One region of the Streptomyces sp. KL116D genome, then DNA from elsewhere that is predicted to be linked to it. Evidence: riboswitches for the same ligand, from Rfam matches in the RefSeq annotation. Region 1 holds a riboswitch; each other region holds the start of a gene.

Region 1 (7,377 bases):
CCCGGTCAGCCGAAGGTGGCCCGCTCCAGCCAGAACTCCAGCAGCTCGCGCTCGCCCAGCACCTCCACCCGCGGGTCGTCCAGCGGCACCCGCCGGTAGAAGGCGAGCAGCAGCGCGGTGAGCGGGCCGCGCAGCGCGACGTCGGCCTTCTCGTGGCCGCGCCGCCAGGCGATGCCCTCGTCGCGCAGCTCGATCAGCCACTCGGCCGCCATCTCGGGCGCGGTGTCGGTGGCGTGCAGGTGCAGGGTGCGGCCGGGGCCGCGCAGGTCCAGGAGCGCCTGTTCGAAGCCGATGCGCTGCCCGTACGTGACGATCTGCAGCCACTCGTCGATCGCGTCGGCGGCGACCTCGGGCACCACGTCGTAGGCGGCTCCGGCGGCGAGGGCCGCGTCGGCGCGGTGGACCACCGTCTCGTGGGCCATGCGGCGGGCCCAGAACCCGGCGTCGCGGCGCCAGGACCAGGTCCAGCAGGGCAGGTCGGGGCCGGCCGTGCGGAGCGTGTCGGCGGTGCGGCGGGCGCCGTCGGCGAGCCAGGCGTCGAGGGCGGCGGGGTCGTCGTCCGCGGGCCCGTCGAAGCCCTCCACGGCCTTCTCCGACACCTCTTCCACGGCCCGGGTGCGCACGGTCGTCTCGACCCAGCGGTGGGCGCCGCCGACGTGCACGGCGAGGTCGCGCAGGGTCCAGTCGGGGCAGGTCGGCACGGTCGCGGCGAGGTCGGCGCCGCGCAGGTGGTCCCTGAGCAGATCGGTCTGGGCGAGGATCTCGTCGCAGGAGCGGTCGTGGGAGAGCGGGGCGTACGGCTGCGTTTCCGTCGTCATGCGCCGACCCTACGAAGCGGGACCGGCTTCCAGCACCACGATTTCCGCCGCGTCGAAGGCGACGCCGACCTCGGCGCCCGGCTCCGGCGCCTCGCGCAGCGCGCAGGCCGCTTCGAGCCGGGGCGCGTCGGCGGGCTGGAGGTGCAGGGCGACGTGGGTGCCGCGGAAGGTGCGGGCGGCGACGGTGCAGGTCAACTGGGCGTCGGCGGCGGGCACGAGGCGTACGCCTGCGGGCCGGACGAGGAGGGTGGCCGGGCCCTGCGGCGCGCCGGCCGGCACCGGCACCTTGCCCCACGGCGTGTCCGCGGACTCGCCGGTGACGCTCGCCGGGACGACGTTGTCGAAGCCGAGGAAGCGGGCGACGAACTCGTCGGCGGGGTGCTGCCACACCTCCAGGGGCGTCCCGGACTGGGCGATGCGGCCGTCCCGCATCACCACGACCCGGTCGGCGAGCGCGAAGGCCTCGCCCTGGTCGTGCGTGACGGCGAGGACGGTGGTGCCCAGGTCGCCGAAGAGTTCGCGCAGTTCGACGACGAGCCGCTCGCGCAGGGAGCGGTCGAGCTGGCCGAGCGGCTCGTCCAGCATCAGCAGCCGGGGGCGCGGCGCGAGGGCGCGGGCGAGCGCGACGCGCTGCTGCTCGCCGCCGGACAGCGCGGCGACGGCCCGCCGTTCGGCGCCCGGCAGACCGACGAGCGCGAGCAACTCCCGTACGCGGGCAGCCTGTTCGTCACGGGAGGCGCCGTGCATACGGAGCCCGAAGGCGACGTTGCCGCCGACGTCGCGCTGCGGGAACAGCTGGTGGTCCTGGAACATCAGGCCGACGCCCCGCTGGTGGGCGGGCGCGCCCGTCTGGTCGCGTCCGTCGAGCGACACCCGGCCGCGGTCCAGGGGCTGCAGTCCGGCGACGGCCCGCAGCAGCGTCGACTTGCCGCTGCCGCTCGGCCCGAGCACGCACACGATCTCGTGCTCGGCGACCGCCAGGTCCACGTCGTCGAGCACGGCGCGGCCGCCGAACCGTACGGTCGCGTCGGCCAGTTCCAGCAGCGCCATCAGAACTCCCCGGTCGAGGCCCTGGCGGGCCGCATGCGTTCGAGCAGCAGCAGGGCGGCGGCGCAGACGACCATCAGGACGGTCGACAGGGCCATCGCCTGCCCGTAGTTGAGGTCACCGGCCCGGCCGAGCAGCCGGGCCACGGCGACCGGCAGGGTCGGGTTGTCGGGCCGCGCGATGAACACGGTCGCCCCGAACTCGCCCAGTGACACGGCGAACGCGAACCCCGCCGCGATCAGCAGCGCCCGCCGCACCATGGGCAGGTCGACCTCGCGCCAGGCCCGCAGCGGCGACGCCCCCAGCACGGCGGCGGCCTCCCGCAGGCGGCCGTCCACGGCCCGCAGGACCGGCAGCATGGTGCGCACGACGAAGGGCACGCCGACCAGGGCCTGGGCGAGCGGCACCAGGATCCAGGTCGCCCGCAGATCCAGCGGCGGCTCGTCGAGCGTGATCAGGAACCCGAATCCGACGGTCACCGCGGACACGCCGAGCGGCAGCATCAGCAGCGCGTCGAACCCGCGCACGAGCCGGCCGGCCCGCCGGGTGAGCGCGGCGGCGGCGAGCCCGCCGATCACCAGCGCGATGCCGGTGGCGGCGAGCGCGTACTCCAGCGAGTTGCGGACCGCGTCGATCGGCGGGACGAGGAAGGTCCCGCCGTCGGCGTCGCCGAGCGCCCGGAAGTACGCGAACCCGTAGCCGTCCGGGGTGTCGAGCGACCGCTGCACCAGCACGCCGAGCGGCAGCAGGATCAGCACGACGACGGTGGCCAGCACCCCGCCGAGGAGGGTCCACTGCCCGGCACCGCGCGGCCGCCGGGCCGTCTGCGCGGCGTCGACGAGCCGCAGCGTGCTCTCCCGGCGGCGGACGGTCCAGGCGTGCACGCCGAGGACGAGGCCGACGGCGACGAACTGCACGACGGTCAGGACCGCGGCGGTGGACAGGTCGAAGATCTGCGCGGTCTGCCGGTAGATCTCGACCTCCAGGGTCGAGAAGCCGGGCCCGCCCAGGATCTGCACGACGCCGAACGACGTGAACGTGAAGAGGAACACCATCAGCGCGGCGGCGGCGACCGCGGGTCCCAGCGCGGGCAGCGTCACCTTCCGCCAGGCCGTGAGCCGGGAGGCGCCGAGCATCCGCGCGGCCTCCTCCTGCCGCGGGTCGAGCTGCGCCCACAGCCCGCCCACCGTCCGGACGACGACGGCGTAGTTGAAGAAGACGTGCGCGAGCAGGATCGCCCACACGGTCGTGTCGAGCCGCACGCCCCACAGCTCGTCGAGGAGCCCGCCCTGCCCGAGCAGCGCGAGGAACGCGGTCCCGACCACCACGGTCGGCAGGACGAACGGCACGGTCACGACGGCCCGCAGCACCTGCTTGCCGGGAAAGTCGAGCCGCGCGAACACATAGGCGCCCGGCAGCGCGATCAGCAGGGTCAGCGCGGTGGAGGCGAGCGCCTGCCACACCGTGAACCACAGGACGTGCCGGATGTCGGACTGCCCGAGCACGTCCAGGATCCGCCCGAACCGCCAGCCGCCGTCGACGTGCAGCCCGCGCTCGACGATCGCGGCGACCGGATAGGCGAAGAAGACGCCGAAGAACGCGACGGGCACGGCCATGAGGCCGAGCCGCGCCGCACCGCCCGCACGAGTCGTACGGGCCTGGTCGACTGCCTCGTCGACTGCCTTGCCGGCTACTTCAGTACGAGCGAGGTCCACGACTTGACCCAGTCGTCACGGTTGTCCGCGATCTTGCGGGGGCTCATGGTCTCGGCGTCGTCGACCGGCACCGCGTACTTGGTGTACTCGGCGGGCGGGGTGGCGCTCTTGGTCACCGGGTCGACGAACATGTTGAGCGGCATGTCCTCCTGGAACTCCTTGGAGACGAGGAAGTCGATGAGCGCCTGACCGCCCTTCTCGTTCTTCGCGCCGTCGAGCAGGCCCGCGAACTCGATCTGCCGGAAGCACGTCCCCGTCGCGACGCCGACGGGCGACGTCTTGGGCTGCGGGTCGGAGTAGATCGCCTCGGCGGGCGGCGAGGAGGCGTACGAGACGACGAGCGGCCGGTCGCCCTTGGCCTTCTTGCCGCCGGCGCTGCCGCTGAACTCCTCGTTGTAGGCCTGGTCCCAACCGTCGACGACCTTCACGCCGTTGGCCTTGAGCTTCTTCCAGTAGCCCTGCCAGCCGTCGTCGCCCTGGCTCGCGGCGGAGCCGAGCAGGAAGCCGAGGCCGGGCGACGAGGTCGCCGCGTTCTCGGTGACGAGCAGGTCCTTGTAGGCGGGCTTGGTGAGGTCGGCGAAGGAAGCGGGCGGCGTCAGCTCGTGCTGCTCGAAGTACGCCTTGTCGTAGTTGACGCAGATGTCGCCGGTGTCGACGGGCGTCACCCGGTTCTTGCCGCTGTCGAGCCGGTACTCGCTCTTCACGTCCGCCAGGCCCTCGGCCTTGTACGAGGCGAAGATCCCGTTGTCGAGGGCCCGCGACAGCAGGGTGTTGTCGACGCCGAAGAAGACGTCGCCCTGCGGGTTGCCCTTGGAGAGGATCGCCTTGTTGACGGCCTCGCCGGCGTCCCCGTCCTTGAGGACCTTCACCTGGTAGCCGGACTTCTTCTCGAAGTCGGCCAGGACGTTCTTGGAGACGGCCCACGAGTCGTGGCTGACGAGGGTGACGGTCTTGGAGTCGCCGCCGGATCCCGAGTCGTTCGACGACCCGCACGCGGACAGCGTGACGAGACCGAGGCCCACGGCCACGGCCACGTACGTCTTCTTGCTCACTGGTTTTCCTCCTGGGGGTGACCAGGAAGAGACGCGGCCCTGCCCGGGGACCTCACGGTCTCCGGGCAGGGCGCAACAGCTTGGAGTGTTGACCGAACTTCCTACCCAGAATGACCTGGGCGAGGTTCAGAGGGTCTGCGGTCGATACCGCACTCTCAGCGCTGTGGCGCTCCCCTGTCGGAATATGCAGATGTCAGTACGCCTGTACGAGACGTACACCGGCAAGGCTACCGCTCGGTGGCCGCCAGCTGTCCACAGGCCCCGTCGATCTCCTGGCCACGGGTGTCCCGGATGGTGACGGGCACGCCGTGCGCGGCGATGGCCTCGACGAACGCCTTCTCGTCCTCGGGCCGCGACGCCGTCCACTTCGACCCGGGGGTCGGGTTCAGCGGAATGAGATTGACGTGCACGGGCTTGCCCCGGAGCAGCCGCCCGAGCCGGTCACCGCGCCACGCCTGGTCGTTGATGTCCCGGATCAGCGCGTACTCGATGGACAGCCGGCGCCCGGACTTCGCGGCGTACTCCCACCCGGCGTCCAGCACCTCCCGGACCTTCCACCGCGTGTTGACGGGTACGAGGGTGTCGCGCAGCTCGTCGTCGGGGGCGTGCAGCGAGATCGCGAGGCGGCACTTGAAGCCCTCGTCGGAGAACCGGTGAATGGCGGGCACCAGCCCGACGGTGGACACGGTGATGCCACGCTGGCTCAGCCCCAGCCCGTCCGGCTCGGGATCGGTGAGCGCACGGATGGACTGGACGACCCGCTTGTAGTTGGCGAGCGGCTCGCCCATCCCCATGAAGACGATGTTGCTCAGCCGCGCCGGACCACCCGGGATCTCCCCGTCCCGCAGGGCCCGCATCCCGTCGACGATCTGGTGCACGATCTCACCGGTCGACAGGTTCCGGTCGAGCCCGGCCTGGCCGGTCGCGCAGAACGGACAGTTCATCCCGCACCCGGCCTGCGACGAGATGCACATGGTGACCCGGTCCGGGTACCGCATGAGCACGGACTCGACGAGCGTCCCGTCGAACAGCCGCCACAGGGTCTTGCGGGTGGTGTCCTGGTCGGTCGACAGATGCCGCACGACGGTCATCAGCTCCGGCAGCAACGCCTCCCGCAGCTTCTCGCGCGAACCGGCGGGGATGTCGGTCCACTCCGCGGGGTCGTGCGCGTACCGCGCGAAGTAGTGCTGCGAGAGCTGCTTGGCGCGGAACGGCTTCTCGCCGATCGCGGCGACAGCCTCCTTGCGCTCGGCAGGCGTCAGGTCGGCAAGGTGCCGCGGCGGCTTCTTGGCTCCGCGCGGGGCGACGAAAGTGAGTTCTCCGGGCTTAGGCATGGCTGTACCAGTGTCGCAGATGGATGGGGGTGACCTGGGGTCGTCGCCTGGGACCCCTGTCACTGTCGGTCGCCCCTGGTCACTGCTGAGCGGCCTCGGACGGCCCAGGGACGGCCCGGGATTCTCGGCTCCCCCATGCTCTGACCAGCTAGTGCTGTGACCGCAAAGGTTCGCCGGGTTGCCTGGCAGGATCTCCCCATGCTTGATGAGGAGCTCGGCGCGCTTGCGCAGATGATGGCAGAGCACATGGCCAGGCCGTTCCCACCCGGTTTCCGCGGCCTGGATGTTGAGGGCTGGGACATGGTGATGCTCGACTCGGATGCCTATGCCTACGCCGCCTGCGTCCACGAAGGCCTGCTCAGCGAACAGACCGGCATACGCCTGACGCGGCTGACGTCGGCGTTCGGGAAGGTTCTTCCGGCGATCGACGACGAGTACGCGGCCAAGTACTACACCCATCTGCACAACATGGTCGTGCTGTCCGCCGAGATCGATAGCCAGCGCAAGAAGTAGCTGCCAGGAGTACAGCAAACCAGGTGACCTTTGCGGTCAGAGCACTAGCATCGCGGCCATTCCAGGGGATGGGGGCTCACGATGGCGATCGGCCGCAAGGGTTCGCGACGCATCGTCGTCGACGGCACGACGTACCGCTGGCGCCTGCGCCGCCGGCCGACCTACAGCCAGGGTCTCTGCTGGTCACCGTGCACGTACACGGTTGAGCATGCGGATGCCTCCGGGGCGACCCTGGTCGTCACGACGAATCAGCCTCACCCCAGTAACTGGGTCGGAGCGCCGAGTGTCGCGGTGCTGCCCAGCGACGTCAGCGTCGCCATCACGTCGGCCCTCGCACAGGGCTGGAACGCGACGAGTCCCGGCTCACCGTTTCGCCTGGACCAGTCAGACGGCTTCGTCAGCAGTCCCTGACGCCACGCTCACCTGGGTCGGCTGCGCCCCGAAGCCGACGATCGTTTAGTCCTCGGTATCGGACTCGTGCAGCGTGACAAGCTCTCCGAGGTCGTTGGCCACCATGACGCGCGCCAGTCGCCCGGCGACAGCGACGACCGTCGGCCAACCGGGCGACTGCAAATATTCCTCGTCCGTGTCATTGGGTGCCTGGGCCTCCGCCACGCCCAGGGCGACGCCCAGCTCCCGCATGAGCGAGACCTCTTCCTCGGTTCGCAGGCTGATGCCGAGGAACCGCTCGGGCTCGTCGGCGTCGCAGAAGTCGTCGAAGAGCGTGTGGAAGACGTGGTCCAGGTTCTCGAACACCGCCGGGTCGAGCCAGACGTCTCGCTGCCACGGCGGATTGGCCAGAGCGAGAACCGCGGGTACGACATGGACCCGGTAGTTCGCTATGAGGCGCGCATCGTCGGTCACGGCGACGAGCGTACGCACAGAGGGGCCCGGCCCC
Region 2 (7,377 bases), on a different contig from region 1:
GCCAGCCGGTCGGGGTCCAGGACGGTGCCCGCCTCGATGAGCTTGCGCCCCTGCGCGAGGTCGCGGGGCTTGCCGACGGCCAGGACGGCCACGAGGGCGCCGTCCCGCAGCCAGCACACCGACCACGCCGCGCCGGCCGGGTCGCCGCGCCAGACCGTCGTGTCGGCGACCTCGTGGTGGCCGGCGTACTGCACGAAGCGGCCGAACTGCTCGGACCAGAAGTAGGGCACCGGGTCGTAGGCGGCCGGGGTCTCGCCGATGATGTTCGCCGCGACCGTGCGGGGCCCCTGCAGCGCGTTGTCCCAGTGGTGGACCATCAGGCGCTTCGCGTAGCGCGTCGACGGGAAGGACGAGCAGTCCCCCACCGCGTACACGTCGGGTACGGAGGTGCGCAGCCGCTCGTCCGCCACCACCTCGCGGTGGGCGCCCAGCTCGATGCCGGAGCCGGCCAGCCAGCGGGTGGCGGGGCGGGCGCCGATGCCGACGACGACGGCGCCCGCGGGCAGCCGCGTGCCGTCGTCCAGGACCACGGCCCCCTCCTCGACGCTCGCCACGCGCGCGTGGGTGCGCAGCCGGGCTCCGGCGTCCGCGTACCAGGCCGTCATGGGGGCGGCGATCTCCGCGGGCAGCGCCCCGGCCAGCGGTCGCTCGGCCGCCTCCACGACGGTGACCCGGCAGCCCGCCTCGCGGGCCGCTGTGGCGAACTCGGCACCGATCCAGCCGGCCCCGACGACGACCACGTCGCGCTGCTCGGCGAGGACCGGGCGCAGCCGCTCGGCGTCGTCGAGGGTGCGCAGCAGGTGCGTGCCGGGCGTGGCCTGCGCGCCCGGCAGCCGGACCGGCTCGGCGCCGGTGGCGACGACCAGGACGTCGTACGGCACCGGGCCGTGGGCCGTGTCCAGCTCGTGGTCGGCGGGGCGCAGGCCGGTGACCTCGCGGCCGAGTTCCAGGGTGACGCCGAGCGCCTCGAAGTCGACGTCGAAGGCCGAGCCCTCGGCCTTGCCGAGCAGGACGGCCTTGGACAGCGGCGGGCGGTCGTAGGGCTGGTGGGGTTCGGCGCCGATGAGCGTGACGGTGCCGGGGAACCCCTGTTCGCGCAGGGCCACCGCCGTCTGCACACCGGCCATGCCCGCGCCGACGATGACGACGTTCCGCTGCCCCGTGGGCGTCCCGTTCCCGCTCCGCTGCTCACTCACGGGATCACCTTAGGCACCTGATCTTGTGTCAGTCAGCGGCGTGGGCCACTCCCGGCCCGTGACGTCCTGCACACGTGTCACCGGTTTAGTGATCAAACCGGTGCGGTGATCTCCTCGACGACGCTGGTCCCGCTGCCCTCCTGCGACTCCCAGGCCCAGGTCTCGTCGAGCCGCAGGCGCCCGTCGGGCCGTTCGGACACGACGGAGACGCAGTGCCCGGAGGACGTGCTGCCGTCGGTCTTCAACTGGACGTAGCGGAAGTCGAGCCGGTCGCCGGCGCGGGTCCCCACGAGGTGTCCCCGCACGACGTCGCCGCCTTCGTAGTCGGCCCAGATCCGGCCGTCCTGCTCGTGGTAGCGGAAGCGCGTCCTGGTGCCCACCTGCCCCGGCGCCTGGTCGGCTACGGGGGCGAGGACGAGACCGTCGAGGGATCGGGCCACGGGCGGAGGCTCCCTTACTGGGGCTGACGGCGAAGAGTTAGGGTGGCCAACGTAAAGCACTCGCGGGAGCCCGTACGCAGCGGGCTGAGAGGGAGGCTGGAGCGGCCTCCGACCGTACGAACCTGATCCGGGTCATGCCGGCGAAGGGAGGGGCTGGACGCCCATGTCGCGTACGCCGAGCACCACCACCGACGCAGTCGTCGTCGGGGGCGGCATCATCGGTCTGGTCACCGCGTGGAGGGCCGCGCAGCGCGGTCTGTCCGTCGCGGTCGTGGACCCCGCACCGGGCGGCGGGGCCGCCCAGGTGGCGGCCGGGATGCTGGCCGCCGTCACCGAACTCCACTACGGCGAGCAGACGTTGCTCGGTCTGAACGTCGAGTCGGCGCGGCGCTATCCGGAGTTCGCCGCGGAGCTGTCCGAGGCGTCGGGCCAGGACCTCGGCTACCGCGCGTGCGGCACGCTGGCCGTCGCCCTCGACGCGGACGACCGGGCGCACCTGCGGGAACTGCACGCCCTGCAGCGGAAGTCGGGCCTGGAGTCCGAGTGGCTGTCGGGCCGGGACTGCCGCCGCCTGGAGCCGATGCTCGCGCCGGGCGTGCGCGGGGGCCTGCGGGTCGACGGTGACCACCAGATCGACCCGAGAAGGCTCGCGGGCGCCCTCGTGACGGCCTGCGAGCGGTCCGGCGTGGTCTTCCACCGGACGTGGGCCGAACGGCTCTCCGTCGCACGGGGCCGGGCCCGCGGGGTCGTCCTCGCCGACGGCGGCGAGTTCGCGGCGGACCAGGTGGTGCTGGCGGGAGGCAGCCGCAGCGGTCAGCTCGCGGGGGTCCCCGACGAGGTGCTGCCGCCGGTCCGGCCGGTCAAGGGCCAGGTCCTGCGGCTGACGGTGCCGAAGCGGTACGCGCCGTTCCTGAGCCGCACGGTCCGCGCCGTGGTCCGCGGCAGCCACGTCTACCTGGTGCCGCGCGTCAACGGCGAACTGGTCGTCGGCGCCACCACCGAGGAGCTCGGCTGGGACACCGAGGTCACGGCGGGCGGCGTCTACGAACTGCTGCGGGACGCCCACGAACTCGTCCCCGGCATCACGGAGCTGCCGCTGACCGAGACCCGCGCGGGCCTGCGCCCCGGCTCCCCGGACAACGCGCCGCTGCTCGGCCCGACGGCGCTGCCCGGACTCCTCCTGGCCACCGGCCACTACCGCAACGGCGTGCTGCTCACGCCGGTCACCGGCGACGCCATGGCGCAGGTCCTGGCCACCGGTGAACTCCCGGAAGAGGCCCGCCCGTTCACCCCCAGGCGCTTCAGCGGCGCCTCCTTGGAGCAGCCCGCATGAACGTATCCCTCAACGGTGAGCCGCGCGCGGTGGCGTCCGGCACCACCCTGGACGCCCTCGTGGCCACCCTCACCGCCGCGCACTCCGGTGTCGCGGCCGCGCTCAACGAGACCGTCGTCCCGCGCACCCAGTGGCCCGTCACGGCGCTCTCCGAAGGAGACCGCGTCGAAGTGCTCACCGCCGTACAAGGAGGCTGACTCGATCATGGCTGACGACGCTTTCGTCCTCGGCGGCACCACCTACTCCTCGCGCCTGATCATGGGCACGGGAGGGGCGCCGAGCCTCGACGTCCTGGAACGCTCGCTGACCGCCTCCGGCACCGAGCTCACCACGGTGGCCATGCGCCGGGTGAACGCCGACGTCCACGGGTCGGTGCTCTCGGTCCTGGAGAAGCTCGGCATCGGGGTGCTGCCGAACACGGCGGGCTGCTTCACCGCGGGAGAGGCGGTCCTCACGGCCCGCCTCGCGCGCGAGGCGCTCGGCACGGACCTGATCAAGCTGGAGGTCATCGCCGACGAGCGCACCCTCCTGCCGGACCCGGTCGAGCTGCTCGACGCCGCCGAGACGCTGGTCGACGACGGGTTCACGGTCCTGCCCTACACGAACGACGACCCGGTCCTCGCCCGGAAGCTGGAGGACGTGGGCTGCGCGGCCGTCATGCCGCTCGGCTCCCCGATCGGCTCCGGGCTCGGCATCCGCAACCCGCACAACTTCCAGCTGATCGTCGAGCACGCGCGCGTGCCGGTGATCCTGGACGCGGGCGCGGGCACGGCCTCCGATGTGGCGCTCGCCATGGAACTGGGGTGCGCGGGTGTGATGCTCGCCTCGGCGGTGACCCGCGCGCAGGAGCCGGTCCTGATGGCCGAGGGCATGCGGCACGCGGTCGAGGCGGGCCGCCTCGCGTACCGTGCCGGACGCATCCCCAAGCGCCATTTCGCCGCGGCGTCGTCCCCTTCGGAGGGGCAGGCGCAGCTGGATCCCGAACGCCCCGCGTTCTGATCGCACGCCCGGTCACAGCTCTGCTGCAGTACGGATCCGGTCCCGCCGCACGGGACCGGCCTGTCGGTGGCTCCTCGTAGACTCGCTGCGTGGACACGACCCTTCAGGACCCGTTGCTCGGGCATGTGCTCGACGGCCGGTACCGCATCGACGCACGCATCGCGGTCGGCGGGATGGCCACGGTCTACCGGGCCGTGGACACCCGCCTCGACCGGGTGCTCGCGCTCAAGGTGATGCACCCCTCGCTCGCGGCCGACGCCTCGTTCGTCGACCGCTTCATCCGCGAGGCCAAGTCCGTCGCCCGCCTCTCGCACCCCAATGTGGTCGGCGTGTACGACCAGGGCACGGACGGCGCGTACGTGTACCTGGCGATGGAGTACATCGCGGGCTGCACGCTCCGTGACGTGCTGCGGGACCGGGGAGCGCTCAGGCCGCGCGCGGCGCTGGACATCCTGGAGCCGGTCCTCGCCGCGCTCGGGGCGGCGCACCGCGCGGGCTTCGTGCACCGCGACATGAAGCCGGAGAACGTCCTGATAGGGGACGACGGCCGGGTGAAGGTGGCGGACTTCGGTCTCGTCCGCGCGGTGGACTCGGTCACGAACACGACGGGTTCGGTCCTCGGCACGGTGTCGTACCTGGCGCCCGAGCAGATCGAGGACGGCACCGCGACCGCGAGCGTGGACGTGTACGCGTGCGGGGTCGTGCTCTACGAGATGCTGACCGGCGCCAAGCCGCACTCCGGGGAGACCCCCGCCCAGATCCTGTACAAGCACCTGAACGAGGACGTGCCGCCGCCCTCAGCGCTGGTCCCCGGCCTCCCGTTCGAGCTGGACGAGCTGGTCGCGTCGGCCACCGCCCGCACCCCCGCGGTCCGCCCGCACGACGCGGTGGCACTGCTCGGCGACGTCAGGAACGCCCGGTCGGCGCTCAGTGACGCCCAGTTGGACGCGGTGCCGCCGCAGGCGCGCGACGCCGAGCACGCGGGCGCCGACGACCGTACGAGCGTGATCCCGCGGGCGATCCGGACGAACGCGGTGCAGCTGCCGCTGCCCGCCCCGGAGGACGAGCTCAACCGCACGAGCCGCCTGGCGACCCCGCCGCCGGCGCCGCCCGCGCCCGCCCGGCGCCCGGGTGGCCGCGGCCCGCGCCGCGGCGTGTTCCTGGTCGTCGCCGCGGTGCTGCTGGCCCTCGGCGTGGGAGCGGGCGTCTGGTACATCAACTCGGGGCAGTTCACGAAGGTCCCCGCCCTGCTCACCAAGACCGAGGCGCAGGCGAAGCAGCGGCTCGACGAGGCCGGGCTGCAGACCGGCCGGATCTCGCGCGCGTACAGCGACGCGTACAAGCGCGGCACGGTGATGGCCACCGACCCCGAGTCGGGTGCCCGCATCCGGGACGACGGCACGGTGAACCTGACGGTGTCGAAGGGCCCGGAGACCGTGGAGGTCCCCGATCTGAAGGGCACCGCGCTCACCACGGCGAAGAGCGACCTCAAGGGCCGGGGCCTGGTACCCGGCATGATCACCAGGGCGTTCAGCGAGGAGATCCCGAAGGGCTCCGTGATCAGCACGGACCCGGTGGCGGGCACGACCCGCAAGTCCGGTTCCGCGGTGGCCCTGGTCGTCTCCAAGGGCACGCCGGTCGACGTCCCCGACGTCACGGGCGACTCCGAGGACGACGCCGTCGCCGAGCTGGAGGAGGCCGGTCTGAAGGTGGAGATCGCCACGGACCGGGTCAACTCGGAGGAGGACAAGGGCGATGTGGCCGAGCAGTCCCCCGGCGCGGGCAAGCAGCTCGCCGAGGGCGACACGGTGACGCTGACGATCTCCAAGGGCCCCGTGATGGTCGAGGTCCCGGACGTCACGGGCAAGAAGGTCGACGAGGCGCACGCCGAGCTGGAGGCCGCCGGCTTCAAGGTCGACGAGGACCGCGGTCTGCTCGGTCTCTTCGGTGACACGGTGAAGGACCAGTCCGTGGAGGGCGGGGACGAGGCGCCCAAGGGGTCGTCGATCACGATCACCATCCGGTAGGGCCATGGGGCCGGGCGGGTGGCGCTCCGGCCCCATGACACCCTTGACCGGGTGAACAGCAGCATCCGCAACCCGATCGGCGGTCACGTCCCCGTGGCCGGCGGCCTCGCCTCCGTGGGGCTCTCCTACGCCCAGGAGCTGAAGGCCGAGACCGTCCAGGTCTTCGTGGCCAACCCGCGCGGCTGGGCCACTCCCCCCGGCAACCCGAAGCAGGACGACGAGTTCCGTGCCCGGTGCGCCGCCGAGGGCGTACCGGCGTACGTGCACGCCCCGTACCTGATCAACTTCGGCTCGCACACCGAGGCCACCGTCGACAAGTCCGTGGAGTCCCTGCGGCACTCGCTGCGCAGGGCCCGGGCGATCGGCGCCCTCGGCGTCGTCGTGCACACCGGGTCCGCGACGGGCGGCCGTGAGCGCGGGGTCGCGCTCGCCCAGGTCCGGGAGCGGATGCTGCCGCTGCTCGACGAGCTGACCCACGACGACGACCCGTTCCTGCTGCTGGAGTCGACGGCCGGGCAGGGCGCGTCGCTGTGCTCGCGCACCTGGGACTTCGGCCCGTACTTCGACGCCCTCGACCACCACCCCAGGCTGGGCGTCTGCCTCGACACCTGTCACATCTTCGCGGCGGGCCACGACCTGACGGGCCCGGCCGGCATGACGCAGACGCTGGACCTGCTCGTGGAGACGGTCGGCGAGGGCCGCCTCAAGCTGATCCACGCCAACGACTCCAAGGACGTCGTGGGCGCCCACAAGGACCGTCACGAGAACATCGGCTCCGGCCACATCGGCGCGGACCCGTTCCGCGCGCTCATGGCGCACCCGGCGACCGAGAACGTCCCGCTGATCATCGAGACGCCCGGCGGCAAGGAGGGGCACGCGGCGGACGTCGCCCGTCTCAAGGAGCTGCGCGGCTGAGGATCCCCACGCGGCGGGACGGGCCCTAGAGCTCGGGGCCTTCCCCGGGCTCTTCCTGGTACGAGTACCGCTGCTCACGCCACGGGTCGCCCACGTTGTGGTACCCGCGCTCCTCCCAGAACCCGCGCCGGTCCGCGGTCATGTACTCGACGCCGCGCACCCACTTCGGCCCCTTCCAGGCGTACAGGTGCGGGACCACGAGGCGCAGTGGGAAGCCGTGCTCGGCGGTGAGCAGTTCGCCGCCCTTGTGGGTGGCGAAGACGGTGCGCTCGGAGGCGAAGTCGGCGAGCCGCAGGTTCGAGCTGAACCCGTACTCGGCCCAGACCATGACGTGCGTGACATCGGGGTGGGGCGGGGCCAGCTCCAGGATCGTGGCGGCCCGCACGCCGCCCCATTCGGCGCCGAGCATGCTGAACTTCGTCACGCAGTGCAGATCGCCCACGACGGTCGCGTACGGCAGTGCCGAG
Region 3 (7,377 bases), on a different contig from region 1:
CGACCGATGCGGCGGGCCAGCGCTGTGCAGCGGAGCCCAGGAGCGACTCGATGTCCGAGTGCCAGCCGCGGGCCTGCAGGCGCGGCATCATTCCGGCGAGCAGGACACTGTCCTCACGCCGGATCGGCAGCGCCAGCAGGTACTGGGCCTGATCGCGCTTGCGCTCGCTTCGGAGGCTGTCCAGGGTGGTGAGCAGAGGTTCCACGCGGGCCATGTCGATGACTTCGAGCAGTTGGGCCTGGGCGAGCCAGCCCCGTCGGCGCAGCTCGCGGATAAGCCGCTCCCGGTCGGCGGTGGAGTCCGTCTCTCCGGCGATCTCAAGGAGTGCCGTCGCGGCGGTTTCGTGTCCGGTGATCAGGAGCTGGTCGGCGAGTTGGGCAATGCGTTCGGCCGGCCAGCCTTTGGCCGCGTCGCGCACGAGCCTCTTGGTGGCGCGGTTCTTGGTTCCGGCGACGGCCTGGGCGATCCCGTCGACCCGGGTCTGCCACTCGGCATCGTCCCGGTTGGGCGGAGGGGCCGGAGTGCCGGCCGAGGAGGGCGCGTCTGTAGGTGACGTGCGTGGTGAACTGGCCAAGGAAGCTGCGGTTTGCTGGAGGGACCTGGCGCGGGCCTGCTGCCAGATGTCCCAGTCCTCGGTCGGTACGTTCAAGGTGATGAGGAGCGATTCCAGGAGGCTTCTGGTCGGTAGCCGTTTCTCCTGCAACACGTCGGCGAGTGAGGAGTGCGGAAGCGCGACGCGTCGGGGGTTGCGGAATCGTCTGGCCCGGCGCTCCAGTTCCGCATAGGACACGGTGTTGATGTCCTTGAGTTCGCGCATCAGCCTGATGAGTTGCCCAGGTGTGCCCGCAAGGGCGGCAGCTTGCGACAGCTCCTCCGTCTGCTGCTGGATGTTCTGGGTGGCCGGGCTGTCCGGGATGGGGACAGTGCCCGCGCCGGCCCTTTCGGCGCTGGCTCGTTTCCATTGCTCCCGGATCTCGGTGAGCGTCGTGGTCAGCTTCGCGCCATCGCCGTGCCTCTCCACGTATTCGCGACATGCCAGGAAGTACGCCTCGGTGATGCGCGGGCTGGGAAGGGCACGTCCTGATGCGGCCTTGGACAGGGCAGAGACCGAGTAGCCGCCTTGTGCGGCCATCATGGCGAAGGCGGAGTTCGCGACGCCGGGTTCCTTGGACGCGGTTTTGCCGGCCTTGCGGTGGGCGTCGTGCAACAGAGCCGCGAGCGTGGCCAAGGAAGGACTCCCGGCCTCCTGACGCGCGTCGCGCAGCAGCTGTACGAGGTGCCCCAGGGCGGTGTCGGCTTCGGAGATCGGTGCTTCGTTCCGTCCCATTCCAGCTCCGCTAAGTGATCGACTTCGAGAGCAGCGCCGTGTCCACAGCCCGGGGCGCATCGGCCGACAGCCAGGCTGGCCCTTGCCGTCGGCGCTCGGCGGTCGGTTCTACAGGGAGCAGCGGGGGAGCCCAACTTCTCTACCTGCGCTGTGGTTGGACTCCCCGGCTGCGCGCCGGCCGACGCACTCCTGTCCGTCGGCTCTGGCCGTCACGCTCCCCAACGGGCAATCGGTTGCGGACTGCTCGGGCTCCAGGCCACCGGCGTTGCAAGGTCGAGGGCGACAAAGCCGGCAGCGGCGAGCAGAGCGACCGCGGAGGCAGGGGGCACACCAAGCAGCGTCAGGAGGCTGGCAAGGCTCAGCACGACCACGATGACGACGACCTGTGACGGCCCGATCGTGGTGTGCGGCCACCTCCGGCGGCTTCCCACGCACTGTGCCCGGCGAGTCTCCGGCGGCGGGTTGGAAGAGGGTGCGCGGCGGCGGTGAAGGTACATGATGGGAAGGCTCCGATCTGCTGGTCCAGGTCTTCACGGAGTTGCGTCGTTGCCGCGACACGAACCCCGGCCTGTCGCCATCATCCGCCAACCCCTGTTGGTCACCAAGGAGTTGCAGGGGTGCCGGGCTTCTGCGCGATGTGCCGGGTATGCGCTGCCGAGATGCTGCGCGGGGGCGTTGCCGCAGGTCGGCCCGGTCGGCGGCAGGGGCGGACCGGATTGTTGAATTCTTCATCCGGATTCATCCGGGACGCTGCGCAGAGGGTCGCTCGCGGCCGCAGACTGGAGGTGGCACCTAAAGGTGCCCCGCCCCGCCGCGTCTGCTGGTCCAGGCACAACACGGCAAGGGCGTTCGAGGGTGGGCCCCGTTGCCGCGGGGCCCACCTCCCTGCCGCAGAGGCCGTGCGTACGGCCCGCCCCGCAGAGAGTGCTGCGCCCGCCGCCCGAACTGGGCAGTGCGTGTTCCGAGTTGGAGCAGAGGGGCGCGGTCTGCCATGGTGCCGTCGCCCAGGGGTACGGTGAGGCTGACGGGATGCTGGCCGGGCAGGCCGAACGTGATCCAGACAGACGTCGTAGACCGCACCCCCACGGAGGACTCGACATGCTGCTCGCTGCGGACAAGGGCGACATCACCACGATCATCGGCGGCATCGCCCCCGACTGGGGTCCCTTCGGGACGCTGGGCACAGAGGCGAAGACGATGATCCAGGTCATCATGGCCGTCGCGATCCTGCTGTGCCTCGGCATCGCCATCTGGGGCGCCGCCAAGCAGCGGATCGGCGCGACGGCCCTGCGTGACACGTTCAGCGCGGAGCAGGGCAAGGGGCTGATCATTGCCGGGATCACCGGGGTGTTCCTCATCGGCTCCCTCGGCACCCTGTTCACCATCGTCTACGGGATGGCCGTCTGAGGTCGTCCGACTGTGCGGGCCCCAGCCGTCGGCCCGTGAAGGCCGACGGGCGGCTCGGCGGTGCAGGCGCGGGCGAGGGGCGGCTCGCAGGCGCAGCAGCAGGCGCGGTCTGAGGCGGGCGAGGGCCCGCGTGCGGCAGCGCCCGTAGTACCGGTTACCCTCTTGGTTCGTACTGCCCGACACGGGGTGCCCCGCGACAGCGCCGGGGCTGAGATCACACCCGTAGAACCTGAACCAGTTAGCACTGGCGGAGGGATGTCAGCGATGCCGATACCGCACGCTTCCACGCACCCGGCCACACCCGCGCCCCGGACCGCACTCGACGGGCGGATGCCCGCGGCACCAGGAGACCTGCGGATCGAGGCGCACGGCATCGCCCCCGTACCCGAAACCCACCGCTACGGAGGCGCCGGACGCCTCTTCACCGTCTGGTTCGCGCCGAACCTGACCATGAGCGGCGTCTTCACCGGCACCGTCGGCATCGCGCTCGGCCTGGACTTCGCCACCGCGCTCGCAGCGGTCGTCCTCGGCACGCTGGTCGGCGCCGTGCCGACCGCGTACCTCGGCACCTGGGGCAGCCGCACCGGATCCGGTCAACTCCCCCTCGCACGGCTCGCGTTCGGTGGGGGAGTGGTCCTGCCCGGTACCGTGCAATGGCTGTCGTCGATCGCCTGGGACGCGCTCATCGGCCTGTTCGGCGGGGACGCTCTCGCGCGGCTGTGCGGATGGCCGTTCTGGCTCGGGGCGCTGGTCATGATGGCGGCTCAGGGACTGCTCGGGGCGTTCGGCTACGAGGTGATCCACCGCCTTCAGCAGTGGATGACGGCCGTCCTCGCGGTCGCCTTCGTCGCGCTGGCACTCCGCCTCGCGCACATCGGGGTCACGCCCGAGGCACACGGATCCGTCCATGGCGCCGACCGCGCCGGAGCCTTCGCTCTGACCAGCACGATCGCCCTGAGCCTGGCCCTTTCCTGGGCGCCGTACGCCAGCGACTTCAGCCGCTACCTGCCCCGCGCCACCTCACCGGTCCGCATGTTCTGGTGCACGCTGCTCGGCGTCGTCGTGTCCTTCACGGGCGTGCAGGCGCTCGGCCTGTGGGGCGCCTCGATCTTCACCGACCAGACCGCGCGCGGCGTCGACACCGTGCTCGGCGGGGGAGTGCTCGGATCGGTGGGCCTGCTCGCCGTCGCTCTGGCCGCGCTGTGCAGCAACGCGATGAACGACTACAGCGGTTCGCTCGCCCTGCAGACCGTCGGCGTCCGCATCCCGCGCCCCCTGGCCGCGGCCCTCGCCGCACTCCTCGGCTTTCCCCTCGTGCTGTGGATGCATGCGGCCGACACGGCTGCCCGCTTCCAGAACGTGCTGCTGTTCGTGGGCTACTGGATCCCCGGTTTCGTGGCAGTAGTGGTCGTCGACTGGTGGGCGCGGGGCCGCGAGCGGGGCGGCGCCGACATGGATCTCTCCGTCGAACGCACGAGGACCCGCTCCGCTCTGCCCCCGCTCCTGGCGTTCCTCTGCGCTTTCGCCGCCACCGTCCCGTTCATGAACACGAGCCTGTACGTCGGCCCGGTCGCCGAGGCGTTGCACGGCGCGGACCTCGGCTACTACGTCGCGTTCCTGGTCGGACTCGCGGTCTACGCACCGTTCCGGCTGCGTCGGCGGACGTCGCACGACGGTCCCGCCGGGAGCTGAACTGGGCTGCCCGGCACGGCAGATGGGCTCACCGTGCGTCATGCGTCCCGGTGATGATCCACGGCGGTACAACCTTGTCCCCTCCAAGATCGTCTGAGGGTCGAGGAGTTGGAGCGTCCGGCTCCCCGACACCCCTGGGGGATGTAATGCAGAGAGCCTCCGTCGGCCGCGCCGTGCGGCTTGGCGCGTGCGGAACCGCCGTCGCCGGCCTGTTCGTGGTCGGCCTCGGCGCCGGGACCGCGATGGCTTCGGACACGCTGTGGGTGCAGTCCCCGTACGAGTTGAACGTGCCGCTCGGCGTGGACGGCGGTGAGCCCCCGGCCCGCTCGCTCGACCTCGGGCTCTACCACGACAACAGCAACGTCAAGGTCACCGACGGGCGGCTGACGGTCGACGTGTCCGGGCTCGCCGGCGTGGCGGACGTCGTCTGGCCGGCGAACTGCGCACCCGAGGGCACCGTCGCGGTGTGCACGATCGACGGCGTGATCCCGGTGACCAACGTCGACGCCGTGCACCTGGGGATCCGCGCCGCCGCCGGCGCGCAGCAGGGCGCGCAGGGCACGGTCACGTACAAGGCGACCGCCACCACCCCGTCCGGCACCATGAAGTCGCCGGACGGATTCACCACCACGGTCACCGTGGCGTCGGGGCCGGACCTCGCGCTCGCCGAGCCGGACCCGGTCACGGGTGCGGAGCCCGGCTCCACGACGACAGTGCCGTTCACCGTGACCAACGAGGGCAACGAGACGGCCCACGGCTACACCGTCACCATGAGCGCTTCCTACGGCCTCGACTTCGCCACCACGTACCCGCAGTGCGCCTACCGGCACGCCGGTGGCGACGAGGACGCGCCGATGACGCACGCCACCTGCACCTTCGACGACGAGATCGCCCCGGGCGCGAGCGTGCAACTGCCCGAGCCGCTGCGGGTCGACGTCAATGGCAAGGCGCTGAACGAGCGCCTCGACCTCGACGTGGCCCCGGCCGGTGGCGTCAGCGACATCGACGACCAGGACAACTACGTGGTGCAGTCCGTGCGTGCCGCCAACACCGCGGACTTCGCGGTGCAAGGCGCGGACGTCACGGGCGCGGCCGGCGAGACCGTCACCGCGGAGCTGCGCTTCGAGAACAAGGGCCCGGCCTGGTTCGGCAACCTGGGCTCAGGCGACCCGGCCGCGGTCGTCGAGTTCCGGGTGCCGCAGGGCACGACCGTCACCGGCGCCCCCGCGGACTGCCGCCCGCGCACGCTGACCGGCGGCTACTACCCGGACCGGGTCGGTGCCCCGCGCTACGACTGCAACCTGCCGTACTGGGTGTCGGAGAACGCCGAGCGCGCCTTCGCCTTCCAGTTGCGCGTGGACAGCGTGGTCCAGGACACCACCGGCCCGGTCGTGGTGCGTCCGGTCTTCGGGACGTTCGACTTCGACCCGGAGACGACGAACAACTCCGCGAAGGTCGTGGTGAACGCCGCCCCGCAGGCCTGACCGGCCGGATCGGCTTCGCGCCTGCCCGGGCTGCCCCGGGCAGGCATACGCCGTTGGGTTACGGATCCCGTCCTGCGGCCCGTCGGCGCCCGGCGAGGCGACATTGCAGAGGCCTGATTCTCGGAGTCGTCGCGACGATCGGAACCGTCTGGCGGCAGCTTGTGAGCTGGTGACCAGAACATGGAGCGGGCGGCGTGATGCGGACGGCCCGGCGCTCAGGGGAGCACGCGTGGCCTCGGAGAGCGCCGTGCGCGGGTTCCGGGGCTTCGTGGGCAGGTGCCGGTAATTGCGTCGCGTGCAACGGCGACCGTCGGGATACTGCCCCGGTGACCCGCACCGCACTGCCTCAGCTGCTGCGACCTCGTGCCCTGAGGCCCGGAGATCTCGTCGTCGTCGCGTCGCTGTCCGGGCCGCTCCACGCCGCCTACGAGGCGGACCTCGAACGGGCGGTGGTCGTGCTGGAGCGGATGGGATTCCGCGTGCGCCGGGCACCGCTCCTCGAAGCGGGCCGGCACCGTTGGTGGAGCGCGGCGCGGCCGACGGAGATCGCAGAAGAGTTCAACTGTCTCCTGCGGGATCCCGAAGTGCGCGCCATCATCGCGCACGACGGCGGCCAAACAGCGCTCGGCTACCTCGACCTGATCGACTTCGATGCGATCACCGCCGATCCCAAGCCGATCCTCGGCTACAGCGACATCTCGCTGCTGCATCTGGTGCTCTACGCGCGCACGGGTCTGGTCGGATTCCACACCGATCTGGCCACCCCCGGATTCGGCGGGCACTGGCAGCGCGTGCCCGCAGCACGCAGAGCGGAACTCACGCACCTCTACTCGACGTTGCTGACCAGTACGGAACCGATCGGTGCGCTGCCGACCACCCCGGGGTGGGAGTGCTGGCGCCCTGGACGTGCTGAAGGGCGCTTGCTCGGCGGGGTGATCAACCGTGTCGTGCTGGCGCAGGCGACGCCCTACGCGCTGCCGCTCGAGTGGTTCGACGGAGCGGTGCTGTTCTGGGAGGAGACGGGCGGCCACGCGTCGTACGTGTGGAGCTATCTGCACGTGCTGCGCCACTGCGGCATTCTCGACCGGATCTCCGGGATGGTCGTGGGCATCCCGGAGGCGATCGACGGGCTCGGCTCGTCCGGAGCGTCTCCGACCCTGCGCGAGATCGTCCTCGACGTCCTCGGTGACCGTGACGTCCCGGTCCTGGGCAACGTCGAGTTCGGTCATGCCGGTCCGAACCTCCCGATGCCGGTCGGCATCCGCGTCGCCCTCGATGCACAGGGGCGGGCGCTGTCGGTGCTCGAGCCGGCGGTGCGGTCGCATGCGTTGACGGGGCCGGTCGACTGAGCGACGTGCGGTGCCGGTGCCGGTGCCGGAGGCACGGTGTCGTCGGCACGTTTAGAGTGCACTACCGTTCAATGGAAATGGCGACGGCACGTGGATCGCGCACCTTCCGCTGCCGTCG
Region 4 (7,377 bases), on a different contig from region 1:
TCCTGCGCAAGCTGAGATCCGTGGGACGGATGGAGCCCATCATCGAGCGGCAGGAGTACGCACTCGGCACGGCCTGCGCCGCCTTCCCGCTCACGATCGGGTCGACCGCGGCGACCTTGGCCATTTCGCTCCCCACCCACCAGGCCGAGAAACTGCTTCCCGCCGCACGTCAGTTGCAGCAGGAGATCGGGAAGCTCGTAGGGACACTCGCCTTCTCTATCAGCATCTGAAAACTCACTCCTTGTGATCCTCCGTGTACGTTGAGCAAGATGCCAGCAGTGTCAGGAAGGTCATTCCTGGCCAATCGACGGCAAGTTGACGGGGTAGGCGATGCGCGAGTCGGTACAAGCAGTTCAGGCAGAGGTCATGATGAGCTTCCTCGTCTCCGAGGAACTCTCCTTCCGCATTCCGGTGGAGCTCCGGTACGAGTCCACCGATCCGTACGCCGTGCGGCTGACCTTCCATCTTCCCGGAGACGCGCCCGTGACCTGGGCGTTCGGCCGGGAGCTCCTCGTGGACGGGGTCAACGGGGCGGCAGGCGACGGCGACGTACGAGTCTCTCCCGTGGAGCTCGCGGGGGGTGGCGGCACCGGTGAGATGCCGGGCGAGGTGCACATCCGGCTCCAGGTCGGAAACGATCAGGCGCTGTTCCGGGCCGGAGTGGCCCCGATCATCGCCTTCCTCGACCGTACGGACAAGCTGGTCCCGCTGGGTCAGGAGCAGGCCCTCGCGGACTTCGAGGCCGATCTCGACCAGGCACTGGACCGGATCCTGGCCGAGGAGCAGAGCGCGGGCTGACCCGCCGTCGGACGGTACGACAAGAGGCGTAACGCTTCAGCAGCGCGGTGCACCCGAGCAGTTCCGCGCACTCAGCGCTTACGCCGTCGGCCTCTGCCCGTACGCACCGGAGCGGCCTGTACGGGCCCGTGGGACCCCGGGCGGTCGGCGGAGACCACCAGGGCGGCCAACGCGGTCGTCACCGGCACGGAGGCCACCAGGCCGATCGAGCCGACCAGCGTGCGCACGATCTCCTCGGCCACCAGCTCGCTGTTGGCCACGTCGAGCACGCCGCTCTGCGCGATCGAGAAGAGCAGCAGCAGCGGCAGCGCCGCGCCCGCGTACGCGAGCACCAGGGTGTTGACGACGGACGCGATGTGGTCGCGGCCGATCCTGATGCCCGCCCGGTACAGACCGCGCCAGCCCATCGTCGGGTTGGCCTCGTGCAGCTCCCACACCGCCGACGTCTGCGTGACCGTCACGTCGTCGAGCACCCCGAGGGAGCCGATGATGACGCCCGCGAGCAGCAGACCGCTCATGTCGATGTCGGGGTACAGACCGTGGATCAGGCCGGTACTGTCGTCGGTGTTGCCCGTCAGCGCGGCCCAGCCGATGAACAACGAGCCCAACAGGCCGATCAGCAACAGCGATACGAGCGTGCCGAGCACCGCGACGGAGGTTCTGGCCGACAGGCCGTGGCACATGTAGAGCGCGATCAGCATGATGGCGCTCGCTCCGACGACCGCCACCACCAGAGGATTCGACCCCTGGAGGATCGCGGGCAGGATGAAGAACGTCAGGACGAGGAAGCTGACCGCGAGCGCGACCAGCGCCATGAGGCCCCTCAGCCGGCCCACCACGACCACGGCCAGGGCGAAGATCCCGGCCAGCAGCGCCATGGGAATCTTGCGGTTCACATCGGTGACGGAGTACTGCAGGTTCTCCGGGGCGTCGGGTGCATAGGCGACGATCACCTTCTGGCCCTCGTGCAACTGCCGTGGTGAGTCCGGCTGCACGATCTCCGTGAACGTACGGCCCTTGTCCTTGCCGGTGTCGATGCGGATCGTCGCGTTCTCGCAGGTGCCGCTGGGCTGGTCCGTGCCGGCCGAGCCCTCGGCCGTGGTGGGGTCGCCGGCCTGGTTGCCTCCCGAGGCGTGCACGGACTTGCAGTCGACCTTCTCGACCTTCGTGACCGTGGCCTGCTGCGTCTGGCGGTCGAAGCCGACTCCGGTGCGTTCGTGCGCCGGTGCGCCGCCCGGCCACAGCACCGCGAGCCCCACGACGACCGCGACGGAGAAGGGGATCAGGATCGCGGCGATGACCTTGCGCAGATGCTGCGAGACGGGCGCCGCCGGTCCGTGGCTGTGGGAGTGCCCATGGGGAGGATGGGACGGCGGAGGAGGGGGCTGCTGCGTCGTGGTCACCGCCCGATCATCGCAAGAACGGCAGGGGCCCTCTGTTCAACGCGTCCGACATGACGCTAGCGTGGAGGCACCTTTGCACACGCGGGAGCTCGGAGCACCGGGCTGAGAGGGCGCTGACCTTCGTACCGAAGCGTGTTTCACGTGAAACGACGTGGAACATCCTGGGACGGACTTCGCTGCGTCGACCGCCGAACCTGTTACCGGGTAATGCCGGCGTAGGGAGTAGGTCTCATGACCACAACGGACGCACGCACGCCTGCCTCCACCCAGGGCGAGAGCTCTGCTGACGAGGCCGGGAAGTCCATCGGCTGGCACAAGGGGTACATCGAGGGTTCACGCCCCGACCTCCATGTGCCGGTCCGTCAGGTGCATCTCACCAACGGGCAGTCGGTCACGCTGTACGACACCTCCGGCCCGTACACCGATCCGACCGTCGACACCGATGTCCGCAGGGGCCTCGCGCCGCTGCGGGAGAACTGGATCATCGGCCGCGGCGACACCGAGGAGTACGCGGGACGCCCCGTCCGGCCCGAGGACGACGGCATCAAGCACACGTCGCCGCGCGGCGGTCTGCGCAACCTCGACGCGGTCTTCCCCGGCCGTCCGCGCCAGCCGCGCCGCGGCCGGGACGGGCAGGCCGTGACCCAACTCGCCTACGCACGCCGGGGCGAGATCACCCCGGAGATGGAGTACGTGGCCATCCGGGAGAACGTCGAGCCCGAGGTCGTGCGCGACGAGATCGCGGCCGGCCGCGCGGTGCTGCCCGCCAACGTGAACCACCCGGAGATCGAGCCGATGATCATCGGCAAGCGGTTCCTGGTGAAGGTCAACGCCAACATCGGCAACTCCGCGGTCACCTCGTCCATCGAGGAGGAGGTGGAGAAGATGACGTGGGCGACCCGCTGGGGCGCCGACACCGTCATGGACCTCTCCACCGGCCGCAACATCCACACCACCCGCGAGTGGGTACTGCGCAACTCCCCCGTGCCGATCGGCACCGTGCCGCTCTACCAGGCCCTCGAAAAGGTCGACGGCAAGGCCGAGGAGCTGACCTGGGAGATCTACAAGGACACGGTCATCGAGCAGGCCGAGCAGGGCGTGGACTACATGACGGTCCACGCCGGCGTCCGCCTCCCGTACGTCCCGCTGACCGCCAACCGCAAGACCGGCATCGTCTCGCGCGGCGGCTCGATCATGGCCGCCTGGTGCCTCGCGCACCACAAGGAGAGCTTCCTCTACGAGAACTTCGAGGAGCTCTGCGAGATCCTCGCCGCGTACGACGTCACGTACTCCCTCGGCGACGGCCTGCGTCCCGGCTCCATCGCGGACGCCAACGACGAGGCCCAGTTCGCGGAGCTGCGCACGCTCGGCGAGCTCAACTCCATCGCCAAGCGGCACAACGTGCAGACGATGATCGAGGGCCCGGGCCACGTGCCCATGCACAAGATCAAGGAGAACATCGACCTCCAGCAGGAGATCTGCGAGGAGGCGCCGTTCTACACGCTCGGCCCGCTGACCACCGACGTCGCCCCGGCGTACGACCACATCACCTCCGGGATCGGTGCCGCGATGATCGCCTGGTGGGGCACGGCGATGCTCTGCTACGTCACGCCCAAGGAGCACCTGGGTCTGCCCAACCGCGACGACGTGAAGACCGGTGTCATCACGTACAAGATCGCGGCGCACGCGGCGGACCTCGCCAAGGGCCACCCCGGTGCGCAGGACTGGGACGACGCGCTCTCCGACGCCCGCTTCGAGTTCCGCTGGGAGGACCAGTTCAATCTGGCCCTCGACCCGGACACGGCACGGGAGTTCCACGACGAGACGCTGCCGGCCGAGCCCGCGAAGACCGCGCACTTCTGCTCGATGTGCGGTCCGAAGTTCTGCTCGATGAAGATCTCGCAGGACATCCGCCGCGCGCACGGCACCACGCAGGCGGAGGTCGAGGCGGGCATGGAACAGAAGTCGAAGGAGTTCGCCGACGCGGGCAACCGCGTCTATCTGCCGATCGCCGACTGAGCACGGCGACGAAAGCACAACGGCATGACTGAGGGCTCGGGGCCCGCGCAGTTCGCCCCGAGCCGATGTCACGGCCCCGTGCCCCGCCGGAGGTCAGTCCGGCTGGTGCTCGGGGCCGCCGAAGTCCGGACTGGAGAAGTCCGGGCTGGAGTAGCCGGCGCGCTGCCCGGTGGCGGTGCCGCCGCCGTCCGGGCTGGAGAACCCCGGCCGGTTGTAGCCGAGTTGGGGCATGCGGCTGGTGGAGCCGCCGCGGCTGCCGCCGAGCGAAGCGCCGCCGCCCGTCGGGGGGTCCGCGAGGGCCTCCCGCAGGAACGGCAGGATGCCACGCTCCAGAAGCGCTTTGCCCCAGGCTTCCCGGGCCCGCGCCACCTCCTCGCTCGACTCCCCGTGCGCGCCCGCCTGGAGTGACGTCGCCCCGTTGCGCAGGGCCGTCAGCAGCAGGCAGACGGCCGCGACGAGGATGCCCGCCGCGGTGAGGGCGCCGAATATCCAGCCGGCCGCGAGGAGCGTGTCGGCGAAGTCGGGTGCCGGGTTGAGCATCTTCAGGATGTAGCCGACCAGCAGGAAGATCGCGGCTGCGGTCCCGGCGAGAACCGGGGCGAGCACGACGGCGACCGCGGCGACGCCGGGTCCCGTGGTCTCCGCGACCAGACCGATGGTGGTGTTTCCGGACTCGGTGGCGGTGCCTCCTTCGCGTAGCGGACGGACGGGCCGCGGCGAGGTGCGCAGTTCCTCGCGGACCTTGACGAAATGCTGGTACTCGGTGGCGGCCGCCGTGCTGATCAGTGCGGCGGCGTTCAACGCCATGGTGCGCAGCTGTTCGGGGTTGAGCCGCTGGCCCACTGCGGCGAGATCAGGCCGGTTCGGTGCGGTACGCAGCGCCTCATCGAGGATCCGCTCGAACTCGGGGCGGTCCTCGTTCAGCAAATGCGGAGCGCTGTTCATGTGCATCCCCCGATGCTCCGTAGGGCTTGGTGGCCCGCATGGTTACGAGCCGTCGGGCAGAAACGGAGGGGAGCCTGCTACGGATAAGCCGATGGTAGAGCTGTCACGGCACACGGTGACAGGGGGTTTCCGGAAATTGGCCCCCTGGCCAGCCGAAGCCTCCGTTTACCGCGCCTGCCCGATCAACCCTCAGATATCCATGGGGAGTTGCTGGACCAGCAGCTTTCCGGCCATGGTCACGCCGCCGTCCATCGCGATGGCGAGGCCGCCCGCGTACACGTGCGGTCCCTCGACGACGGGCCCGCTGTCGGCGGAGTCGGTGCTGTCGGCGCCGGCTTCGGCGCCCACCTCGCCCAGGAGGTACGGGATCGGGCTGTGGCCGTGCACGACCCGCGAGCCGCCGTACGCGCCGAGCAGTTCCTGCACGGCGCCGGGGCCGCTCTCCTCGTCCCGGAAGGCGAACCGCTTGGTGAACTTGCGGAACAGGTCCCAGCACTCGTCCGCGTCGTTGCGCGTGAGCGTCTCGCGGACCGTGTCGTTGACCGCCTCGATCGAGTCGCCGTAGTCGAGGTAGGCGGTGGTGTCGGAGTGCATGAGCAGGTGGTCGTCCTCGAGCTCGATCGCGTCGAGCCGGGACATCCACTGCAGGTGCACGTCCTGGAGGCGGTCCATGTCGGACTTCTGGCCGCCGTTCAGCAACCAGGCCGCCTGGAAGGTGGCGGTGCCCGCGCCGGAGTTCACGGGGGTGTCGCCGAACCGCTTGGCGCCGAGCAGCAGCAGCTCGTGGTTGCCCATGAGCGCCTTGCAGTAGCCGCCCGCCGCGGCCGCCTCGGCGGACAGGCGCATGACGAGGTCGATGACGCCGATCCCGTCGGGACCGCGATCGGTGAAGTCGCCGAGGAACCACAGGCGCGCGTTGCCCGCCGCCCAGTTGCCCTCGGCGTCGAGCAGGCCCTTCTCCTGCAGCGCCGCGACCAGCTCGTCGATGTAACCGTGCACGTCGCCCACGACGTACAGCGGGCCGTGCCCGTCGGCCGGCGGCGCGGGTGCGGGCGCCGGCTGCGGGATCTCGACCTGGACCGTGTCCCCGCGGTTGATGACCGGCAGGTCGCGCGCGGTCGGGGTGTAGCCGTCGGGGAAGGCCTCGGCATCGTCCGGGGCGGGGCCGGATTCGGGCTCGGTGGGCACCACGTTCGCCGGTACGTCATGGACGTACGCGGGAACACGGAAGTCGCGCAGCGTCTCCGTGCGCGCTGCGGGTCCCTGACCGGCCCCCTGAGTCATCGACCCCTCCACCATTGCGCCGCCTGTGCACCGGATCGGACTGCCTGGTCGCAGCGGCCCGCGGTGTCGTGCGCCCATCATAGGAATGCGGCTCGCGCTGTGTGATGCACCAGGGGTGGTGAATCGGTGACGGGCGGCTGTTCACCACGCTTTTCTCCCGAATTGGTGTGGACTTTTCCTCACCGTTCCCGGGCGCAGGAGGGTCGGCCGCGGGCGGTCAGCCCTGCCCCGGGGAGCGGGGCGGGCTGACCGTGGTGCGGGGCGGGCGCCTCATCGACGACGTCCGGACGATGAGTTCCGTCGGTATCACCTGCTCGACCGGCTGGTCGGAGTCGACGCCTTCGATGGCGTCGATCAGGAGCTGTACGACGGCCGTGCCGATGCGGCGCGGCTTGAGCGAGAGGGTGGTGATGGGCGGCTCGGTGTTGGCGTAGACGCTCGACTCGCTGCAGCACACGAGCAGCAGGTCGTCCGGGACGCGCAGCCCGTACCGGCGGGCGGCGGCGAGCAGGTCCGTCCCGTTCGGGTCGAACAGGCCGTACACCGCGTCGGGGCGGTCGGGCCGGGCGAGCAGCCGGTCGGCGGCGACGGCGCCCGCGCACGGGTCGTGCGCGGGGTACGACTCGTAGACCGGTTCCTGCCCGATCCGCTCGCACCAGCGCAGGTACGCGGAGGTGGAGAGGTGGGTGTACGTGTCGGTGGTGGTGCCGGTGAGGAGGCCGATGCGGCGGGCGCCGGCCTCGGCGAGGTGGTCGAGGATGCCGAGGACGGCGGCCTCGTGGTCGTTGTCCACCCAGGCGGTCACGGGCAGGGTGCCCGCGGGACGTCCGTCCGAGACGACGGGCAGGCCCTGGCGGACCAGCTCGCTGACGACCGGGTCGTGGTCGGAGGGGTCGATGACGACGGTGCCGTCGAGGGCGACGTTCGA

The links. Region 1 has a riboswitch for thiamine pyrophosphate ahead of RBJ77_RS06715 (thiamine ABC transporter substrate binding subunit). Riboswitches for the same ligand answer to the same signal wherever they lie in the genome.
Region 2: it holds a riboswitch for thiamine pyrophosphate, as region 1 does, so the genes downstream of both, thiO (glycine oxidase ThiO) here and RBJ77_RS06715 (thiamine ABC transporter substrate binding subunit) in region 1, are expected to answer to the same signal.
Region 3: it holds a riboswitch for thiamine pyrophosphate, as region 1 does, so the genes downstream of both, RBJ77_RS33050 (cytosine permease) here and RBJ77_RS06715 (thiamine ABC transporter substrate binding subunit) in region 1, are expected to answer to the same signal.
Region 4: it holds a riboswitch for thiamine pyrophosphate, as region 1 does, so the genes downstream of both, thiC (phosphomethylpyrimidine synthase ThiC) here and RBJ77_RS06715 (thiamine ABC transporter substrate binding subunit) in region 1, are expected to answer to the same signal.

Annotation. Positions count from the first base shown of each region.
Region 1 covers NZ_JASERH010000018.1:93,079-100,455, reverse strand. Annotated here, with positions in the region: gene RBJ77_RS06730 (maleylpyruvate isomerase N-terminal domain-containing protein) at 6-818, opposite strand; gene RBJ77_RS06725 (ABC transporter ATP-binding protein) at 828-1,868, opposite strand; gene RBJ77_RS06720 (ABC transporter permease) at 1,868-3,580, opposite strand; gene RBJ77_RS06715 (thiamine ABC transporter substrate binding subunit) at 3,556-4,632, opposite strand; TPP riboswitch at 4,713-4,818, opposite strand; gene rlmN (23S rRNA (adenine(2503)-C(2))-methyltransferase RlmN) at 4,860-5,966, opposite strand; gene RBJ77_RS06705 (hypothetical protein) at 6,165-6,479, shown strand; gene RBJ77_RS06700 (hypothetical protein) at 6,561-6,890, shown strand; gene RBJ77_RS06695 (hypothetical protein) at 6,936-7,343, opposite strand.
Region 2 covers NZ_JASERH010000087.1:67,307-74,683, forward strand. Annotated here, with positions in the region: gene RBJ77_RS35325 (NAD(P)/FAD-dependent oxidoreductase) at 1-1,196, opposite strand, end outside; gene RBJ77_RS35330 (hypothetical protein) at 1,289-1,636, opposite strand; TPP riboswitch at 1,689-1,802, shown strand; gene thiO (glycine oxidase ThiO) at 1,800-2,969, shown strand; gene thiS (sulfur carrier protein ThiS) at 2,966-3,166, shown strand; gene RBJ77_RS35345 (thiazole synthase) at 3,174-3,968, shown strand; gene pknB (Stk1 family PASTA domain-containing Ser/Thr kinase) at 4,058-5,995, shown strand; gene RBJ77_RS35355 (deoxyribonuclease IV) at 6,047-6,910, shown strand; gene RBJ77_RS35360 (sulfite oxidase-like oxidoreductase) at 6,936-7,377, opposite strand, start outside.
Region 3 covers NZ_JASERH010000084.1:203,072-210,448, forward strand. Annotated here, with positions in the region: gene RBJ77_RS33040 (hypothetical protein) at 1-1,327, opposite strand, end outside; gene RBJ77_RS33045 (hypothetical protein) at 2,426-2,734, shown strand; TPP riboswitch at 2,907-3,007, shown strand; gene RBJ77_RS33050 (cytosine permease) at 2,990-4,426, shown strand; gene RBJ77_RS33055 (hypothetical protein) at 4,573-5,910, shown strand; gene RBJ77_RS33060 (LD-carboxypeptidase) at 6,237-7,259, shown strand.
Region 4 covers NZ_JASERH010000026.1:56,101-63,477, reverse strand. Annotated here, with positions in the region: gene RBJ77_RS08135 (IclR family transcriptional regulator) at 1-230, shown strand, start outside; gene RBJ77_RS08130 (SsgA family sporulation/cell division regulator) at 331-798, shown strand; gene RBJ77_RS08125 (YibE/F family protein) at 870-2,201, opposite strand; TPP riboswitch at 2,273-2,440, shown strand; gene thiC (phosphomethylpyrimidine synthase ThiC) at 2,433-4,220, shown strand; gene RBJ77_RS08115 (hypothetical protein) at 4,314-5,171, opposite strand; gene RBJ77_RS08110 (metallophosphoesterase) at 5,355-6,449, opposite strand; gene RBJ77_RS08105 (LacI family DNA-binding transcriptional regulator) at 6,667-7,377, opposite strand, start outside.